DNA from 4 places in the Streptomyces sp. NBC_00440 genome. Region 1 is predicted to be linked to each of the others. Evidence: riboswitches for the same ligand, from Rfam matches in the RefSeq annotation. Region 1 holds a riboswitch; each other region holds the start of a gene.
What was found. Region 1 has a riboswitch for cobalamin ahead of metE (5-methyltetrahydropteroyltriglutamate--homocysteine S-methyltransferase). Riboswitches for the same ligand answer to the same signal wherever they lie in the genome.

Region 2: it holds a riboswitch for cobalamin, as region 1 does, so the genes downstream of both, OHB13_RS00860 (HoxN/HupN/NixA family nickel/cobalt transporter) here and metE (5-methyltetrahydropteroyltriglutamate--homocysteine S-methyltransferase) in region 1, are expected to answer to the same signal.
Region 3: it holds a riboswitch for cobalamin, as region 1 does, so the genes downstream of both, OHB13_RS07030 (cobalamin biosynthesis protein) here and metE (5-methyltetrahydropteroyltriglutamate--homocysteine S-methyltransferase) in region 1, are expected to answer to the same signal.
Region 4: it holds a riboswitch for cobalamin, as region 1 does, so the genes downstream of both, OHB13_RS25380 (ribonucleoside-diphosphate reductase subunit alpha) here and metE (5-methyltetrahydropteroyltriglutamate--homocysteine S-methyltransferase) in region 1, are expected to answer to the same signal.

The regions. Positions count from the first base shown of each region.
Region 1 covers NZ_CP107921.1:7,842,624-7,844,799, reverse strand. Annotated here, with positions in the region: gene OHB13_RS34885 (hypothetical protein) at 1-435, opposite strand, end outside; cobalamin riboswitch at 678-900, shown strand; gene metE (5-methyltetrahydropteroyltriglutamate--homocysteine S-methyltransferase) at 1,062-2,176, shown strand, end outside.
Region 2 covers NZ_CP107921.1:175,136-177,311, forward strand. Annotated here, with positions in the region: gene OHB13_RS00860 (HoxN/HupN/NixA family nickel/cobalt transporter) at 1-893, opposite strand, end outside; cobalamin riboswitch at 922-1,123, opposite strand; gene cobN (cobaltochelatase subunit CobN) at 1,283-2,176, opposite strand, start outside.
Region 3 covers NZ_CP107921.1:1,558,139-1,560,314, reverse strand. Annotated here, with positions in the region: partial or broken gene OHB13_RS07035 (cobyric acid synthase) at 1-11, opposite strand, end outside; gene OHB13_RS07030 (cobalamin biosynthesis protein) at 8-937, opposite strand; adenosylcobalamin (AdoCbl) riboswitch at 1,075-1,149, opposite strand; gene OHB13_RS07025 (hypothetical protein) at 1,379-1,636, opposite strand; gene OHB13_RS07020 (inorganic phosphate transporter) at 1,731-2,176, opposite strand, start outside.
Region 4 covers NZ_CP107921.1:5,634,557-5,636,732, forward strand. Annotated here, with positions in the region: gene OHB13_RS25380 (ribonucleoside-diphosphate reductase subunit alpha) at 1-1,037, opposite strand, end outside; cobalamin riboswitch at 1,166-1,289, opposite strand; gene mctP (monocarboxylate uptake permease MctP) at 1,469-2,176, opposite strand, start outside.

The sequences.
Region 1 (2,176 bases):
GGGGACGGGGGTCTCGAAGATGAAGTCGCCGACCTTCGTCAGCCGCGGGTAGGCGGCCTTGACCCGGGCCAGGCCGGTGCCCATGGTGATCCCTTCGGGCGTACGGATCAGGTTCGTCCCGGTGATCACCACCACCCCCTTGCGGGGCTCGATGAAGACGCCGCCGCCCAGGTTCGGCTTCCCCTCACTGGCAGCGAGGCGGTAGAAGTCGCAGCCGGAAGTGGTCTGCTTGTTGACCAGCAGGCCGGTCTTCTCCGCATCGCGTTCGGACTGTCCGAGCTGGATGCCCTTGTAACCGTCCGGGCCCAGGACGCCGCCGGGCGCCGTGGCCGTCCCGGACGTCCCTGTCGCGGCCGTGGCCGTCGCGGTGCCGAGTGTTCCGAGCAGCAGCAGACCGGCTGCCACCGCGGTCGCGGTCCTGGTGAGGCGCTTCATCGTGAGAGCTCCGTCCATCTCGGGGCGCGGGCCGTGCGGCCGTGCACGACCGTGTCGCCGGTGACCTGTGCCGGAAGGAGTCCGGGGGCCCGGCGCGCAGCGGACACCATCTGCTCAGTATGGGCACGACTGATCACGTGATAGTGGCATTTAGGCCATCCGGAAGCCGGGGCCGATGAGGGGTCGTGGACCGAGCGGCCGGTGGAAACCGGCGATCCGGCCCGATCGGAACCAGAGGCTCTAGACTGTCTGGTGCAACTGGTTCGCCCCGTCCGCCAGGCGGGATGCGTCGTAAGAGGGAACCCGGTGGAATTCCGGGACTGCCCCGCAGCGGTGAGTGGGAACGACCGCCGTCATACGCACTGGGCCCGGCCGGGTCTGGGAAGCGACGGCCAGTAGGTGGATGCCCTTCCGAGGGTGACCGCGCCCGCAAGTCCGAAGACCTGCCTGTTGCCCGTGCGCGACCGATCGCGTGCGGATACCCCGGTGACCTCGTGGGCGGGTCGGCGTACATACCGGCGGACGGCCGTGCCTCGTGGCACGCGCGGACCGCCCGGTTCGTCACCCCTTCGCGCTCGCGTCCCGTCTCCGGGATCTCAAGGAGTCATCTCGCGAAGGAGATTTCCGTGACAACGAAGCCCGCAGCCGCGGCAGCACGGGCCACCGTGTACGGCTACCCCCGACAGGGCCCGAACCGGGAACTGAAGAAGGCCATCGAGGGCTACTGGCAGGGCCGCACCAGCGCCGACGACCTCCGCGAGACCGCCGCAGGTCTGCGCCGGTCGAACTGGCAGCGTCTGGCGGAATCCGGCATCCATGAGGTGCCCACCGGTGACTTCTCGTACTACGACCATGTCCTGGACACCAGCGTGATGGTCGGCGCGGTCCCGGAGCGGCACCGCAAGGCCGTCGAAACCGACGCGCTCGACGGTTACTTCGCGATGGCACGCGGGACCCAGGAGCTGGCGCCGCTGGAGATGACCAAGTGGTTCGACACCAACTACCACTACCTGGTACCCGAACTGGGCCCTGACACGGAGTTCGCCGCGGACTCCACCCAGCAGACCGGGCAGCTCAAGGAGGCGATCGCCCTCGGGCTCGCCGCCCGTCCCGTACTCGTCGGCCCGGTCACCTATCTGCTGCTGGCCAAGCCGGCACCGGGCGTCGCAGCGGACTTCGAACCGCTGACCCTGCTGGACCGGCTGCTGCCCGTCTACGCCGAGGTGCTCGCCGATCTGCGGGCGGCGGGCGCGGAGTGGGTCCAGCTGGACGAGCCGGCTCTCGTCCAGGACCGCACCCCCGCAGACCTGAACGCCGCCGCACGCGCCTACCGTGAACTCGGCTCGCTCACCGACCGTCCCAAGCTGCTGGTCGCGTCCTACTTCGACCGCCTCGGCGATGCGCTGCCCGTCCTGGCCAAGGCCCCGGTGGAGGGCCTCGCGCTGGACTTCACCGGGGCAGCCGCGGCCAACATCGGCGCGCTCGCCGCCGTCGGCGGACTGCCCGGCAAGCGCCTGGTCGCCGGCGTGGTCGACGGGCGCAACATCTGGGCCAACGACCTGGAGAAGTCGCTCACCACGCTGGGAACCCTGCTGGGGCTGGCCGACCGGGTGGACGTCTCCGCCTCCTGCTCGCTCCTGCATGTACCGCTCGACGCGTCCGCCGAACGGGACATCGACCCGCAGATCCTGCGCTGGCTCGCCTTCGCCCGGCAGAAGACCGCGGAGATCGCGACCCTCGC
Region 2 (2,176 bases), 7.7 Mb from region 1:
ATCGTGCCGATGAGAAAGGCGACGGCGATGGACAGGCCCGTGATGGCGAGGTTGTAGAACACCTTGCGCACCGGGTTGGCGAAGGCCCACTGGTACGCGAAGTTCATGAAGGTGCCGTCGAGTGTGTCGAAGAGACTCATTCCGGCCGCGAAGAGCAGGGGCAGGCAGAGGACGGCGTACCAGGGCAGACCCGCTGCGGCGCCGCTGCCCGCCATCACCATGAGGGTGACCTCGGTCGCGGTGTCGAAGCCCAGGCCGAAGAGGAAGCCCAGCGGATACATCTGGCCGGGCCTGCTGACGGACTTGGTGAACCGGCCGAGGATGCGGTTCATGAACCCGCGCGAGTTCAGGTGTGTTTCGAGTTCGGCCTCGTCGTAACGTCCGGCGCGCATCTCCCTGAACACCCGCAGAATGCCCACGAGAGCAACCAGGTTGAGTGCCGCGATGAGGTACAGGAACGAGCCCGAGACGCTCGTTCCGACGACGCCGAGCACCTGGTGGGCGTCCGAGCCCTCGTTCATGAGGACTCCCGCGAGCCGGGCTCCCCCGGCGACCAGCGCCGCCATGGCCACCACCACGCTGGAGTGCCCCAGCGCGAACCAGAAGCCGACCGATACCGGGCGCTTCCCGTCCGCCATGAGTTTGCGCGTGGTGTTGTCGATGGCGGCGATGTGGTCGGCGTCGAAGGCGTGCCGCATCCCCAGCGTGTACGCGGTGATGCCGAGTCCGACCCCGAACGCCTTGGACCCGACCTCGTAGTGGCCCGGCTCCACCAGCAGGAACAGAACGCCGAACGCGACGACGTGGAGGGCTGCTATCACCCCCAGGAGCCCGGCGGTACGTACGGTGTCCTCGCGCCGCCAGGCGAACACGGCGGATTCGGGCAGGGTCATGCGGTCACGCTCCAGCACCTCGTGGATCACTTCGTGAGATGCCGTGGCCGGTCTCCTGGCTGACGGGTCCGCTTGACGCTCGCCTCCGGCCCTGCCTTCCCGGCCGCGATACGGCCAGTGGCTTCGACGGGACGGAGACTCCCCGATCACAGTGGCGAGGGCCGCTCCGGTCTGAGGCCCCGAGGGGGCTTTCACCGGTCTTCCCGAACACCACGGCTCGCTCACCCTAGGTTCTGCTCGACGGTGGCAGCAAATGCGCCCACCTGGGGCAGGTATCGGATCTCACACCTGTCCGCCGCCGGGTGGTCAGCTGCCGATAACGCCGGAGAGAGCCCCGGCTCTCACCGCCGCACCGGCAGCAGCGGACCACCGCGAGGAGACCGCTCGGGTCAGTCCTCGCCCTCCAGATTCCCCTCGGTCTCCAGGTAGACCTGGCGCAGCGCTTCGAGCGTCGCGGGGTCCGGCTCGGCCCACATGCCGCGGGACTCCGCCTCCAGGAGCCGTTCCGCGATCCCGTGCAGGGCCCAGGGGTTGGCCTGCTGGAGGAAGTCGCGGTTCACCGGGTCGAGTACGTACGTCTCGGTGAGCTTGTCGTACATCCAGTCGGCGACGACACCGGTGGTGGCGTCGTACCCGAAGAGGTAGTCGACGGTGGCGGCGAGCTCGAAGGCTCCCTTGTAGCCGTGCCGCCGCATCGCCTCGATCCAGCGGGGGTTGACGACCCGTGCGCGGAAGACCCGTGAGGTCTCCTCCACGAGCGTGCGGGTGCGGACGGTCTCGGGGCGGGTGGAGTCGCCGATGTACGCCTCAGGGGCGCTCCCGCGCAGCGCCCGGACGGTGGCGACCATGCCGCCGTGGTACTGGAAGTAGTCGTCGGAGTCCGCGATGTCGTGCTCGCGGGTGTCCGTGTTCTTCGCGGCGACCGTGATCCGCTTGTACGCGGTCTCCATCTCGGCGCGGGCCGGGCGGCCGTCCAGTTCCCGGCCGTAGGCGTAGCCGCCCCACACCGTGTACACCTCGGCGAGGTCCGCGTCGGTGCGCCAGTCGCGGCTGTCGATGAGCTGGAGGATGCCCGCGCCGTAGGTGCCGGGGCGCGAGCCGAAGATCCGGGTGGTGGCCCGGCGTTCGTCGCCGTGCTCGGCCAGGTCGGCCCGGGTGTGGGCGCGTACGAAGTTCTGCCCGTCGGGCTCGTCCAGGGACGCGGCCAGCCGTACCGCGTCGTCCAGCAGGCCGATGGTGTGCGGGAAGGCGTCACGGAAGAAGCCCGAGATGCGCAGGGTGAC
Region 3 (2,176 bases), 6.3 Mb from region 1:
CCGCCACTCATCCGCGTACCTTCCTCACCACGAGAGCTGTCGCGAGCGCCAGCAGGGACACCCGGCGCGACAGCCGCACCGCGCGTTCGATGTCGCCGACGGCCACCGGCCGGCCGCCGCCGTTGAGCACCGCCCGGTGCTCGACCCGGCCGGCGTACGCGAGGGTGCCGCCGAGCCGTACGCCCAGCGCGCCCGCGAACGACGCCTCCACCGGGCCCGCGTTGGGGCTCGGGTGGCGGCCCGCGTCCGACCGCCAGGCCCGTACCGCGCCGCGCGGGTCCCCGCCCGCGAGCACCGCCAGTACGGCGGTGAGCCGGGCGCCCGGCCGGCCCGCCAGATCGTCGAGCCGGGCGGAGGCCCAGCCGTACCGCAGATACCGGGGCGACCGGTGGCCCACCATCGCGTCCAGGGTGTTCACCGCCCGGAACCCGACGAGCCCCGGCACCCCGGCCAGGGCGCCCCAGACCAGCGCGCCCACCACCGCGTCGGAGGTGTTCTCGGCCACGGACTCCACGACGGCCCGCGCGATCTGCTGCGCGTCGAGCGCCTGCGGATCGCGTCCGCACAGATGCGGCAGCCGCTCCCTGGCCGCCTCGACATCACCTGCCGCCAGCGCGTCGCCCACCGCGCGGGCCTCACGCCCCAGCGAGGTGCCGCCGACGACGGCCCAGGTGGCGGCGGCGGTCAGTGCGACGCCCGCGGCGGGACGGCCGCGTACGGCACGCCCGGCCAGCACGGCGGCGCCCACCGCGCCCCCGGCGCAGACCATGGTGTGCAGCGCGCCCCACCCGCGGTGGTCACGCCAGAGCCGGCGCTCCACGGCGGCGGCGGCCCGCCCGAAGGCGGCGACGGGGTGCCCGCGCCGGGGGTCGGCGAAGATGAGGTCTGCCAGGAGGCCCGTGGTGGCGCCGTACACGAAGACACGCTCTCCACGCATGGGGTCAGCAGGCCAGTTCGCCCGGGACCCTCACTGCGGTCGTACTCGGAGCATCGGGCGGTTCGGGCAGCAGGCGGCCGCGCATGGCGTAGTCCTCACTCAGGGTGTCCGCGCCCTGGTTCGACGTGACCGGCGGTGAGAGTTCCTGGCTCCCGGGGGCGACCCCGGTGACAGTGGCGGGACCGCGCCGGATTCGCACCGGACTTCCTCTCCTGCCGCCGTATTGGCCCCGGAAGTCCACCACGGTCGGCGAACACCCGTCAACTCACCCTTGACCTGCGACGGGGCAGTGTGCCGAGCCCCACACGGGCCACCCGGACGGCCGTACGGGCCACTCGCCCGGCAGGCCGCGCACACGGGCAGCCCGCCCGGTGGCCGGTGGCGGCGGCCGGGCGGGCGGAGTGACGCTGTCGCGGGGAGTGGTGGGGGAGGAGCGGGCCGTCAGGCGACGATCAGATAGATCCCGTACGCCACGGCCGCCGCGCAGAGCGCGAAGCAGGCGTACGAGCCGGCCCGCGCGGCCGGGCCCCTGCCCGTACCGGCAGGAGTCGCGGCGGCGGGTGCGGTGGCGGTGCCCGGCTCCGGCACGGGCTTCCGCGCCAGGCCCACCACGCCGAGGGTGAACAGGCCGACCAGTCCGACGGTGGCCACGAGGCTGACGCCGAAGACGGTGCCGAGAGCTGCCCAGTCGATGTCCATGGTGCGGTGTCCTTCTCCTTCAGACCGTGTTCGGACGGACCGTGTTCTCAGGGTTCTCAGGGTTCTCAGGGTTCTGAGGGTGCTCAGGCCGTGTTCAGACCGTGGCGGGCCGGGTGGGCTCCGGTGCGGCGCCGCCCGGTGCGGGGATGGTGGTCCGGAGACCGTCGGAGACCGCTCCGGCCGGCGGCGGGGCGACAGCCGCGATGGCGGTGGTCACCACCCCGGCGGGCTCGTCGGACGCGGCGGGTTCGTCGGGGGTGACGCTGTGCTGGCCGACCGGTTGGCGGCGGGAGAGCGACCAGATGACACCGGAGCCCGCGACCAGCAGGACGGCGACGGCGCCGATGCCCCAGGGGCCGCGGCCGGTCAGATACTCGGCGCCCGCGCCGACGACCGCGGCGGCGGGCAGGGTCAGACACCAGGCGACGGCCATCCGGGTCGCGGTGGACCAGCGGACCACCCCGCCCTTGCGGCCGACGCCCGCGCCCATCACGGCCCCCGAGCAGACCTGCGTGGTGGAGAGCGAGAAGCCGAGGTGCG
Region 4 (2,176 bases), 2.2 Mb from region 1:
TCCGCGTCGACCCGGCGCATGAACTCGTCGGGCACCCAGTGGGCCAGGTTGAGGTTGTGCGTACGCCGGGCGTCCTCACCGGTGTTGTCACGCAGCTCCAGGAACTCCTCGATGTCCGAGTGCCAGGTCTCCAGGTAGACGGCGGCGGCGCCCTTGCGCCGGCCGCCCTGGTTCACCGCGGCGACCGAGGCGTCGAGGGTCTTGAGGAAGGGGACGATGCCGTTGGAGTGCCCGTTGGTGCCGCGGATCAGCGAACCGCGGGAGCGGATACGGGAGTACGAGAGGCCGATGCCGCCCGCGTGCTTCGACAGCCGCGCCACCTCGTGGTAGCGCCCGTAGATCGAGTCCAGCTGGTCGAGCGGCGAGTCCAGCAGATAGCACGAGGACATCTGCGGGTGGCGGGTGCCCGAGTTGAAGAGCGTGGGGGAGGAGGGCAGATAGTCGAGACGGCTCATCAGCCCGTACAGCGCGGCCACCTCGTCCAGTGCGGCCGCGGACTCGTCGGCGGCGAGACCGCAGGCGACCCGGAGCATGAAGTGCTGGGGCGTCTCGATGACCTGGCGGGTGAGCGGGTGGCGCAGCAGATAGCGGCTGTAGAGAGTGCGCAGCCCGAAGTATCCGAAGCGGTCGTCGGCCCCGGTGTCGATGGTCGCGTCGAGCCGCTCGGCGTGCAGCCGTACGAAGTCGGCCGTACGGTCGGCGATCAGGCCCTCGCGGTGTCCGACGGCGACCGATGAGGAGAACGACACCGCGCCCTGTCCGGCCGCCTCGTCCGCGATGGTCCGGGTGAGCAGCCTGGCGGCGAGCCGTGAGTACGCGGGGTCCTCGGAGATGAGACCGGCGGCCGCCTCGGTGGCCAGCTCCCGCAACTCGGCCTCGTCCGACGCCGCGTTGCGCCCGCGCAGGGCGGCAGCGGCGACCTTGCCGGGGTCGGTGTCGGTGAGATCGGCGGTGAGGTCGGTCAGGGTCCGCAGAAGTACGGTTCCCGGGGCATCCGACACCTGCTCGGAGACAGGTGCGGTGGGCGCGATGGTCACGGTGCGCTCTCCCTCGCTCGGCTGGGGCCGGCGGGGGCACGGGTGCGTACGGGCACAGCAGAGCAGCACACCGCACAGCATCCGCAAGCCCAACCGCGAGGCCCGGACGTTTCCCATCCGGTTCGGTCGAGCCGGATGCGCCGTCGGCAGGTCCTCGGACTCCACGGTGCGCGAAAGCGCACTGATCACACCGTTGCGGGACAGTTCCGGATTCGCACCGGATTCCCCTGCGGCGACAGCGAGCATGAGCATACATGTGGGGTGCCCGCCGGAAAGCACCCCCCATATGTTGTGTCGTGGAGGACGGAAGGGAGGGGCGGGGGCGGCATGGCGAGGGGCCGCCGCAGCTCCCGGGAGGGAGGCGCGGCGGCCCCTGGCGGAGCCTGCGGCTCAGTGGCAGGCCCTACGGCTCAGTGGGTGGGCGTGCGGGCTCAGTGGGCTGCCGGGGCGGCTTCTGTGGCCGGCGGGAGCTCCACCTGGACGCCCTCGTCACCGGCGTCCGCCGTGTAGTCCTCCGGGGAGGTCTCGTCGATTCCGGCCGGTGCCTTCACCGCGTTGAGCACGACGGTGAGCACCAGCGTCACCACGACGTTCAGCACGAACGCCGTCAGACCGATGTAGCCGATCTGCCCGATGCCCGGGATCTCCTTGGAGGAGCCGCCGAAGTGCGCCTGGGTCGGGCTCGCCACACCGTATGCGGCGAGCGTGCCGTACACCATGCCGACCGCCCAGCCCGCGAGCAGCGCCCAGCGGTGGAACCAGCGGGTGAAGAGCCCGCCGACCAGCGCCGGCATCGTCTGGAGGATCCAGATGCCGCCCAGCAGCTGGAAGTTGATCGCCACCGTCGGGTCCATGGCGAGCACGAAGAGCAGCGCGCCGACCTTCACCACGAGCGAGACCAGCTTGGAGACCTTGGCCTCCTGGGCAGGGGTCGCGCCCGGTTTGATGAAGTCCTTGTAGATGTTGCGGGTGAAGAGGTTCGCCGCAGCGATGGACATGATCGCGGCCGGTACCAGCGCACCGATGCCGATGGCCGCGAAGGCCACGCCCGCGAACCAGTCGGGGAACATGTTCTCGAACAGCTGCGGGATCGCCAGCTGGCCGTTCTTCACCTTGATGCCCGCGGCGATCGCCATGAA